DNA from 3 places in the Arthrobacter sp. 05T420 genome. Region 2 is predicted to be linked to each of the others. Evidence: predicted binding sites of a transcription regulator. Region 2 holds the regulator's gene; each other region holds the start of a gene.

Region 1 (3,272 bases), on a different contig from region 2:
TTCAGCGATCACGAAGGGCAGGGCAGTGGCCTGTGCGGCCTGGGCCTTGAGCGAGCGCACCATCTGCCGGTAGTCGGGCAGGCCGCCGCCGGGGGCGGGGTTTGACGCCTCCCAGGGGGCCAGCCATTCGCAGTTACGGGACCGGAGTGCAGTCCACTCCTTGCGGTCCCGGTACCGGATCGGGCGCAACACGATGTCGCCACTCTCCAGAGTCGCCGGCCAGGTAAAGCTGCCCCCCACGGGAATTACTTTGTGAGGCTGGGGGCCAGGCTGGAGGCGAAGCCGGGCAGCCATTCGCGCAGACCCGGACCGAGGTCCTCACTGTCGCAGGCGAGCTGGACGCAGGCCTTGAGGTAGCTGAGCTTGTCGCCGGTGTCGTAGCGGCGGCCGCGGAACACAACGCCGTACACGCCGTAGCCCTCGCCGGTGCCGGCGGATAGTTCCTGCAGCGCGTCCGTCAGCTGGATTTCTCCGCCACGGCCGGGCGCGGTCCGTTCTAGGACTTCAAAGACGGCCGGGTGCAACACATAGCGGCCAATCACGGCGAGGTTGGACGGGGCGTCCTCGACGTCGGGCTTCTCCACCAGCTGATTGATGCGGACGTAGTCCTCACCGCCGATCGCCTCGACGTCGGCGCAGCCATAGGCGCTGATCTGGGACGGATCCACCTCGATCAAAGCGACCACTGACCCGCCCGTCTTGGCCTGGACCTCGATCATGGTGCTGAGCAGCTCATCGCGGGCGTCGATGAGGTCATCGCCCAGGAGGACGGCGAACGGCTCCTGCCCGACGTGCTGCTTGGCCCGGAGGACGGCGTGGCCGAGGCCCATGGGATCGCCCTGGCGGACGTAGTGGATGTCACCGAGGTTGCTGGCGGCCTGGATGGACTCAAGCTTCGCCGTGTCGCCCTTCGCCTCGAGGGTGGCCTCCAGCGCCGGAACGCGGTCGAAGTGGTCCTCCAACGCCCGCTTGTTGCGGCCAGTGATCATCAGGATGTCGTTCAGGCCGACATTCACGGCCTCCTCGACGACGTACTGGATGGCCGGTTTGTCAACGACAGGCAGCATTTCCTTGGGCATGGCCTTCGTCGCCGGAAGAAACCTGGTACCAAGGCCCGCGGCGGGGATGACGGCCTTACGGACGGAAGCGTTGGGTGTATTCACTCGACTAATCTAACGGAGGGACCAATCATTGCGTAATTATCATACGAACCGCCCGGCCGCCCTCCCCGGCGGGTCGCGGCCGCACGAGGCAAGAGGACGGGCCAGTATGGCGTCAAAAGAGGAAATACGCTCCAGCCACAGGGCGGTGCGTTCCGTACTGCCGCTGGCCGCACAAGATGCCGCCGCGGCCGGCATCGCACGCTATGGGCTCCAGTGGGCCTCCGGACTGGCCCGCGGCCGCCAGGGCATATTTGCGGCGTACCTCGGTGTGGGCGCCGAACCTCCCACACTGCCGCTGCTGACTGCCCTGACCGATGCCGGGCACCGGGTGCTGCTGCCGGTTTGCGAACCCGAAATCGAGCTCAGCTGGGTGTACTGGACTCCAAAGTCCGGTTTTGTCCGCAGCCGGTACGCGCCCATCCAGGAGCCCGTCGGGCAGCGCCACGGCACCGAGGTAATGCGCGACGCCACCGCAATCATCCTCCCGGCCACCGCCGTGGATATCTCGGGCAACCGGATCGGACAAGGCGGCGGCTACTACGACAAGTTCCTTGCCGCCCTGGCCACCCTGTCCCCAGCGTCCGGCGACGCGTCCGAGGCAACGGCGCTGCCGACTGCCGCCGTCGTCTATGACACGGAGGTGCTGCCGGCGGGCAGCATTCCCGCCGAGTCGTTCGACCGGAAGGTCGACGCGGCCGTGACCCCGGGCGGGATCATCCGGCTCGGCTGATGCCGCCCAGGCAGATATGGGGTCGTGCCAAGGTGATAGAATTAGCACTCAGGCCCTGCGACTGCTAAGGGCGGAACCGGCCGATAGGCATATCGGCAGTGATTCCGGTCCGGCAGCACGGGACCTGCTCGTTTGCCCCAGAGTGAGGATTTCCAGTGCCCACGTATGCATACGCCTGCAAGGACTGCAGCCACGCCTTCGAGATCGTGCAGTCGTTCAGCGACAACTCCCTGACGTCCTGCCCCGAGTGCCAGGGCACGCTGCGCAAGAAGTTCAACAGCGTCGGCGTAGTGTTCAAGGGCTCCGGCTTCTACCGGACCGATTCACGCGCCGCCAAGGGCAGCACCGTTTCCCCGGCTCCTGCAGCTCCGGCGGCCACCCCCGCGCCTGCACCCGCCGCCGCGGGCTAGCAGGGAATCTGCCGGTTTCGGGCTGCCCCTTCGACGCCGGCCCGCCAGTACCCGGCCCGCCAGGTGGGCCGCGGCCGGCTGAGTCAGCGTAATCCTTGGGCCTGCTGGCCGTTGTCCACATAGGCGGTTCAGTGGCTCCCGCCGATGCGTGCGGCTCCGTAGCGTGGCGGCATGGCTCCTTCACTCACCGCGGTTTCCCCGTCTTCGTTGTGGACGTCGTACCCGCCTTTGTCCTGGGTCTCGTCCCTACCCGCCCGCCCAATGCCTGTGGAAGGCTCCGGCCGCTGGGCCCGCGCGGTGTTCCGCCCCGCCAACTTTCATGCCGCCACCATGTCCGCCGCTGGCCGTCCGTTCCGGAGCCGGAACCCGCGCACGGATCCCCCCGGTCAGCGGCCGCCCCGCGGCCGCCCCGCGCAGCACCGTTTGCGCGGCTGGTTGAAGCGGAACCGGCGGCTTATCGCGGCCCTCCTGTTCTGCATCCCCGCGGGCCTGACGGTTCAGCAGCTCACTCCCGCGCCCGCTGACACCGTCATTGCTTTCGCCGCAGCGGCAGACCTTCCCGCCGGGAAGACCCTGGTGCCCGGCGATGTCAGCAGCGTCAGCGTGCCGCCGGGCCTCGTGCCTGCCGGCAACCCCGGCACCGAGGCCGCGTTCGAGGGAAAACAGCTGGCCGCACCGCTGCGCCGGGGCCAGCTTCTCACCGACGCCCAGATCCTGGGCCCGGGCCTGCTCGCGGGAAGCCCGCCCGGCTCTGCGGCCGTGCCGCTCAGGATGGCGGATCCGGCCTCCGTCCAGCTGGTCTCCCCCGGGCAGCTCGTCAACGTGGTGCTCACCGGCGGCAACGGCCTTGACCGAGCCGGCGAAAGCCAAATCCTGGCCGAAGCCGTTCCGGTGCTCTGGACGTCAGTGCCTGGCGGCAAGTCAGGGCCGTGGCCCGCCACCGCGGAGACTGACGGGCTGGTGGTAGTA
Region 2 (3,272 bases):
GGAAGCGCATTTGCCGGAACGCCATGGTACGGGGGCTGACCATGGCCGGCCTGGTTGCCCGTCTGTTCGCGTGCGTTATCTGCCACGGTGAAGCCCTTCGGATTGCGGTGATGCGTTGCTGCCAGGTTGTGCCTGGAATAGCCGGAACCGTGCTGGGAGCGCGGTCACCGTTCCAAGAATACTTGCTTGGGCGCGGAAATGGAGATCAGGGAGCGTCCGCCGCGGCAAACTAGGGCACGGTGAGGAAGTCAATGACCTCTTCCACGCGGCCCAGCAGGGACGGCTCGAGGTCCGCGTAGCTGCGGACCGCCCCCAATAGTTTCTGCCAGCCGACGCCGACGTCCTCCTTCGTGGAGTGGGGCCACCCGAAAGCCATCAGGATGCCTGTCTTCCAGTCGACTCCGCGGGGGATCACGGGCCACTTCTCAATACCCAGGACCGCAGGCCGGATGGCTTGCCATACATCCACATAAGGGTGGCCCACAATCAGGACGTTGCCGGCGGCGCCCGGTGAGGCCATGACGGCGTCAGCGATCCGTGACTCCTTGGAGTTTGGCACCAGGTGGTCAACGAGAACGCCGAGGCGGCGGCCGGGGCCCGGACCGAACTCCGCCACGGCGCCCGCGAGGTCGTCAATGCCGTGCAGGGGTTCGACGACGATGCCCTCCACGCGGAGGTCATCGCCCCATACCTTTTCCACCAGCTCGGCGTCGTGCTTTCCTTCCACCCAGATGCGGCTGGCCTTGGCCACCTGTGCGCGGTGCCCCGCCACCCGGACCGAGCCCGACGCCGTGCGGCCGGCACCGGAGGCCGGGGCCGCCTTCTTCGGGGCCGGCGGCATCAGTTGGATCGGCTGGCCCTCCAGCAGGAAGCCAAAGCCGAGGCGGAAGGACCGGGACTTGCCCCGCCGGTCCTCGAGCGCCACCACATGCATGCCGCCGGACTTCTCCACGCGGGTCACGGCTCCCACCCAGCCGGACTGGACCTCCTCGAGGACCATCCCGCGTTCCACCGGGACTTCCGGCAACTGGGTCTTGGCGGGGGCGGACAGGTCCTGGGGTCCCCAGTTCTGGTACGACATCTCTACACGCTTACTTTGCACTCGGAATGTACGGCGGTTGGTGGAACTCTCCGGGTCCGGAACCGGACCGCGACGGCGCGGCAACGGCAGCGGCTGCCACGGTCCCGGCACCGGCGTGACGGGAATCGCAACCCCGCGGGCCACGCCTGGAGCGAATCCAATGCTAACAACGCGGCGACTCATATTAGACTGGTTAGCACTTAGGCATGTCGAGTGCTAACCCTTGTCCGGAGACGGCCGTCTCTGTATTACCTCTGGGTACTACTTCTGGACGCGAACCGGACAACGCGGGCGGCACCGGCTGCGGGACCGTCGATTGGAGGTGGAGCGTGAGCGAACCGCGCAAACTCGAAGTGCTGCGCGCCATCGTGGAGGACTACGTCCATTCGCGTGAGCCCGTTGGTTCCAAAGCGCTGGTTGAGCGGCATCATCTTGGTGTGTCCAGCGCCACGATCCGAAATGACATGGCGGCGCTGGAGGACGAGGGCCTGATCACGGCGCCGCACACCAGCGCCGGCCGGATCCCCACCGACAAGGGCTACCGGCTCTTCGTCGACCAGATCTCAGCGGTGAAGCAGTTGTCCCAGGCCGAGCGCCGGGCAATCCAGGCGTTGCTGGAAGGATCCGAGGACCTCGACGACATCCTCGACCGGACCGTGAGGCTCCTCTCCCACCTGACCAACCAGGTCGCCGTCGTGCAGTATCCGCTGCTCAGCCGGGCCCGGGTGCGGCACATCGAGTTTGTGCTGCTGGCTCCCCGGAAGGTGCTGATTGTCCTCATCGCGGACACCGGCAAAGTGGAGCAGCGCGTCATCGATGTCGGGCAGGACATTCCCGACGACGCCCTGGCGGAGCTGCGCACCCGCTTCCTGGCGAGCCTCTCCGGGACCCCGCTGAGCCTGCTGCCCCAGCTGCTGCCCGCCGTCGTCGCCAGTGGCCCGCCCGCGCGCCGTGGTCCGGCGCAGGCGCTGGCCCGCGGCCTGGAGGCCCTGGCCACCACCAGCCGCGAGGAGCGCATGGTCATGGCCGGCACGGCCAATCTGGCACGATCCAATGTGGACTTCCCGCTCAGCATCGGCCCCGTGCTGGAGGCGCTCGAGGAACAGGTGGTCATGCTCCGCCTGCTCAGCGAAATGGCCGAAGACCCGCGCGGTGTGACCGTCAGCATTGGCCGGGAAAACCCCTACGACGGTCTCGCCGAGGCCTCGGTGGTGGCCACCGCCTACGGGCCGGACGCCACGGCCAAGGTCGGCGTCCTCGGACCCACCCGGATGGACTATCCCACCACCATGGCCGCCGTCCGCGCGGTGGCCCGTTACCTTTCGAGGATCCTGGGGCCCTGACGGGCCCGGGACCAACGCGACTTCTTGCCCCACCGGCAGTACAAAAAGGAAGAGATACAAACTTTGACCAGCCACTATGACGTTCTTGGAGTCTCCCGCGACGCAACGGGGGAGGAGATCAAGAAGGCGTACCGGAAACTGGCCCGGACCCTGCACCCGGACGTGAACCCGGGAGAAGACGCCTCGGACCGGTTCAAGGCCGTCACCCACGCCTATGAAGTCCTCTCCGATCCGCAGAAGCGCCGGGTGTATGACACCACCGGCAACGAGAACGGCACCGACAACGGCTTCGGCGGCGGCAGCTACTCGGGCCAGGGCTTCGCCTTCCAAGACATCTTCGAGACCTTCTTCGGGGCGGGCGGTGGCCAGGGCGGCCCGGCCTCCCGGGTCCGCCGCGGCCAGGACGCGCTGATCAGCGTGCGTATCGACCTCCGCGAGGCGGTTTTCGGCGTCAACAAGAAACTCGAGGTCGACACGGCTGTCGTCTGCCCGACGTGCGATGGCTCCTGCTGCCGCGAGGGCACCCACCCGGTGCGCTGCGACATCTGTGGCGGCAGCGGCCAGGTCCAGCGCGCTGTGCGCTCCATCCTGGGCCAGGTCATGACCTCGGCCCCCTGTGGATCCTGTGAGGGCTTCGGTACCGTCATCAAGGACCCCTGCAACGAATGCAACGGCCAGGGCCGGATCCGCAGCCGCCGCTCGCTGACCGTCAAGGTACCGGCGGGCGTTGGTACGGGCACCCGCATCCAGTTGTCCGGCCAGGGCGAGGCGGGCCCCGCCGGCGGTCCGGCCGGGGACCTGTATGTGGAGATCCGGGTCAACAATGACGCCACGTACGTCCGCGACGG
Region 3 (3,272 bases), on a different contig from region 2:
GCAGCGGCTGGGTCAGGGCGCGGCGGACGATGCCGACGGCCGCAGCCGCGTCACCTTCGAGGGCCTGGACGGCCGCGTCCTCGTCGAGCGCCTTCAGCGCGTGGATGAGGGCGGAACCGCCGCCTGCCACGATGCCTTCTTCGAGGGCAGCGCGGGTCGAGGACACAGCGTCCTCGATGCGGTGCTTCTTTTCCTTCAGCTCAACCTCGGTGGCAGCGCCAACCTTGATCACGCCGATGCCGCCGGCCAGCTTGGCCAGGCGTTCCTGCAGCTTTTCCTTGTCCCAGTCCGAATCGGTCCGGGTCAGCTCGGCGCGCAGCTGGGCAACGCGGGCAGCGACGTCTTCGGCCGAACCGGCGCCGTCGACGATCGTGGTGTTGTCCTTGGTGACCGTGATGCGGCGTGCGGTGCCAAGCACCTCGAGGCCAACGGTGTCCAGGCTCAGGCCCAGCTCCGCGGAGACAACCTGCGCACCCGTGAGGGTCGCGATGTCCTGGAGCATGGCCTTGCGGCGGTCACCGAAGCCCGGGGCCTTGACGGCGACGACGTTCAGCGTGCCGCGGATGCGGTTGACGATGAGCGTGGAGAGGGCCTCGCCCTCGACGTCTTCGGCGATGATGAAGAGCGGCTTGGAGCTCTGCAGCGCCTTTTCCAGCAGCGGCAGGAAATCCTGCACCGAGGAGATCTTGCCCTGGTTGATCAGGATCAGGGCGTCCTCGAGGACGGCTTCCTGGCGTTCCGCGTCGGTGACGAAGTACGGGGACAGGTAGCCCTTGTCGAACTGCATGCCCTCGGTGAGGACCAGCTCGGTCTGCGTGGTGGAGGATTCCTCGATGGTGATCACACCATCCTTGCCGACCTTGCCGAACGCCTCGGCCAGGAGCTCGCCGACCTCGTCGCTCTGGGCGGAGATTGCGGCAACGTTGGCAACCTGCGTGCCTTCAACCGGGCGCGCGTTCTCCAGCAGGCGGGCGGCGACGGCCTCGACCGAAACCTCAATGCCGCGCTTGATCTCGCCCGGTGCGGCGCCTGCCGCTACGTTGCGCAGGCCTTCCTTGACCAGGGCCTGGGCCAGGACGGTGGCGGTGGTGGTGCCGTCACCGGCAACATCGTTGGTCTTGGTGGCGACCTCCTTGGCAAGCTGCGCGCCAAGGTTCTCGTAGGGGTCGTCCAGCTCGACTTCGCGGGCGATGGTCACGCCGTCGTTGGTGATCGTGGGGGCGCCCCACTTCTTGTCCAGTACGACGTTGCGGCCGCGCGGGCCCAGCGTGACCTTGACGGTGTTGGCGAGCTTATCGATGCCGGCTTCAAGCGACCGGCGGGCAGCGTCGTTAAACGCAAGCTGCTTTGCCATGGTTTTGTCCTTTCAAGACAGAACCCCGCGCAACTGATCCATTCAATGCGAAAGGATCGGCTGCACGGGGTCCAAGAGAGTTACTTTACGACGATCGCCAGAACGTCGCGGGCGGAGAGCACGAGGTACTCGGTGCCGCCGGTCTTGACTTCGGTTCCACCGTACTTGGAGTAGATGACGACGTCGCCAACGGCAACATCGATGGGAACGCGGTTGCCGTTGTCATCGAAGCGGCCGGGGCCTACTGCAACAACTTCGCCTTCCTGGGGCTTCTCCTGCGCGGAGTCCGGGATAACCAGGCCGGAAGCCGTGGTCTGCTCGGCTTCGAGCGGGCGGACAACAATACGATCCTCAAGAGGCTTAATAGAGACCGACACTCGGACCTCTCCTTTTCGTCAGCAAATTTGTGGACTATGAAGCGCTGATGCCAAGGCGCGCAGACCGTCGTCGCGGTGCCGGCAGCGTGCCTGGCGGAACGCGCTTCATGTGTTAGCACCCTCCTAGGGAGAGTGCTAATGACGACTCTATGTAGATAGTTAGCACTCGGTCAAGGCGAGTGCCAGAAATTCGTTCCGGGTGAACATCTACCCGGTGGGACATGCCCATTCTTTACTGCGGCGAGAGGACACTTGGGCACCCATGCTCGCTGTCCGCGCTGAGGGATGGACATGTTCAGCGGTTGCGGGCTACCCGGGAGGACATGCTCACTCCTGGTGCTGAGCGATGGACGTGCTAAGCGGATGCGGGCTACCCGGGAGGACATGCTCACTCCTGGTGCTGAGCGATGGACGTGCTAAGCGGATGCGGGCTGCCCAGGAGGACATGCTCACTCCTGGTGCTGAGCGATGGACGTGCTAAGCGGATGCGGGCTGCCCAGGAGGACATGCCCAATCTTTGCTGCGGCGAGAGGACACCTGGGCATCATGCGCTCTTCTCGCGCTGAGCGATGGACATGCCCCACGGTTGCCGGCTGCCCGGGAGGACATGTCCACTCCGGATGCCGAGGGAAGGGCATGGCCCGTGACCGCGTGGCCGGTTGTCCCGTGACCGCGTGGCCGGTTGGCCGGTTGGCCCGTGGCCGAGTGGCGGCTTGTGCCGTGACCGCGTGGCCGTCGCTAGCCCGCGCCTACTGGCCTGCGAGGTCTTCGAAGTCCACGTCCTGGCCGTCGTCTTCGTCCGTGTTCCGGCCCTCGTCGTTCCGGTGCCGGTACATCAGCACGGCCCCGGCGGCGGCCAGCAGGACGCCTGTGACGAGGGCGATGATGCCGCCGAGCCGGGCGGCGGCATAGGTGTCCCGGATGGCCCGGGCCTCGTCCGTGGCGTCCTGGACGTTCTTGCCGCCGACGGAATATACGGTGGCGTTGAAGGAATCGAGGAAGAAGATGATCACCAAGAGGGCAATGCACACGACGGCGATCACAGCGCCGGCGATCAGTGCCGGCCGGGCGTAGCGGGCCAGCCCCTGCGGGCTGCGGCGCCCCTGCCCGGCGTCGTCATTCCCGGCGTCGTCGTTCCCGGCTGTGTCCTGCCCGGTTGTGTCCTCTGAGATGCTGTCGCCTGCGCCGCTGTCTTCCATCCGTCAAGCCTAGCCCCCGTGGTCCGGTCACAGCGTGCCCGCGGAGCTCAACTACGCTGGATGGCATGACTGACGCACCGCAGGAACATATTGCCCCGATCCTCACGCCCGAGGGCTGGGAGCTGCTGGCGTCGCTGGGCCCGTACCGCGAGGACGAGGCCTTCCGCCTGACCGCGGCGCTGCGCAAGGCCGGCCACTCCCCCGAAATGGTCTCGGCCGTGCTCACCCAGTCCCGGCTGCGGACCAAGGCCGAGGCCAAATTCGGCGAGTTCGCCCGGCAGATGATCTTCACCAAGGCCGGCCTGGAGCAGGCCACCCGGCTGACAGTCGCGGCGCGGCACG

Evidence for each region. Region 2 encodes HrcA, which represses chaperone genes, less so after heat shock. Its sites were predicted from a motif close to TTNGCACTCGNNNNNNNCGAGTGCNAA; they were not measured.
Region 1: AC1DEM_RS01100 (FmdB family zinc ribbon protein) is a predicted target of HrcA. The motif match lies at 1,935-1,961, and genes of this name have one in related genera.
Region 3: groES (co-chaperone GroES) is a predicted target of HrcA. The motif match lies at 1,891-1,917, and genes of this name have one in related genera.

What each region holds. Positions count from the first base shown of each region.
Region 1 covers NZ_JBFTLG010000001.1:227,388-230,659, reverse strand. Annotated here, with positions in the region: gene AC1DEM_RS01115 (GNAT family N-acetyltransferase) at 1-240, opposite strand, end outside; gene galU (UTP--glucose-1-phosphate uridylyltransferase GalU) at 246-1,163, opposite strand; gene AC1DEM_RS01105 (5-formyltetrahydrofolate cyclo-ligase) at 1,270-1,893, shown strand; gene AC1DEM_RS01100 (FmdB family zinc ribbon protein) at 2,049-2,303, shown strand; gene AC1DEM_RS01095 (RcpC/CpaB family pilus assembly protein) at 2,739-3,272, shown strand, end outside.
Region 2 covers NZ_JBFTLG010000011.1:101,726-104,997, reverse strand. Annotated here, with positions in the region: gene AC1DEM_RS12460 (DUF4870 domain-containing protein) at 1-86, opposite strand, end outside; gene AC1DEM_RS12455 (DUF3097 domain-containing protein) at 230-1,081, opposite strand; gene hrcA (heat-inducible transcriptional repressor HrcA) at 1,411-2,424, shown strand; gene dnaJ (molecular chaperone DnaJ) at 2,488-3,272, shown strand, end outside.
Region 3 covers NZ_JBFTLG010000001.1:204,819-208,090, reverse strand. Annotated here, with positions in the region: gene groL (chaperonin GroEL) at 1-1,354, opposite strand, end outside; gene groES (co-chaperone GroES) at 1,435-1,731, opposite strand; gene AC1DEM_RS01025 (hypothetical protein) at 2,481-2,930, opposite strand; gene AC1DEM_RS01020 (class I SAM-dependent methyltransferase) at 2,996-3,272, shown strand, end outside.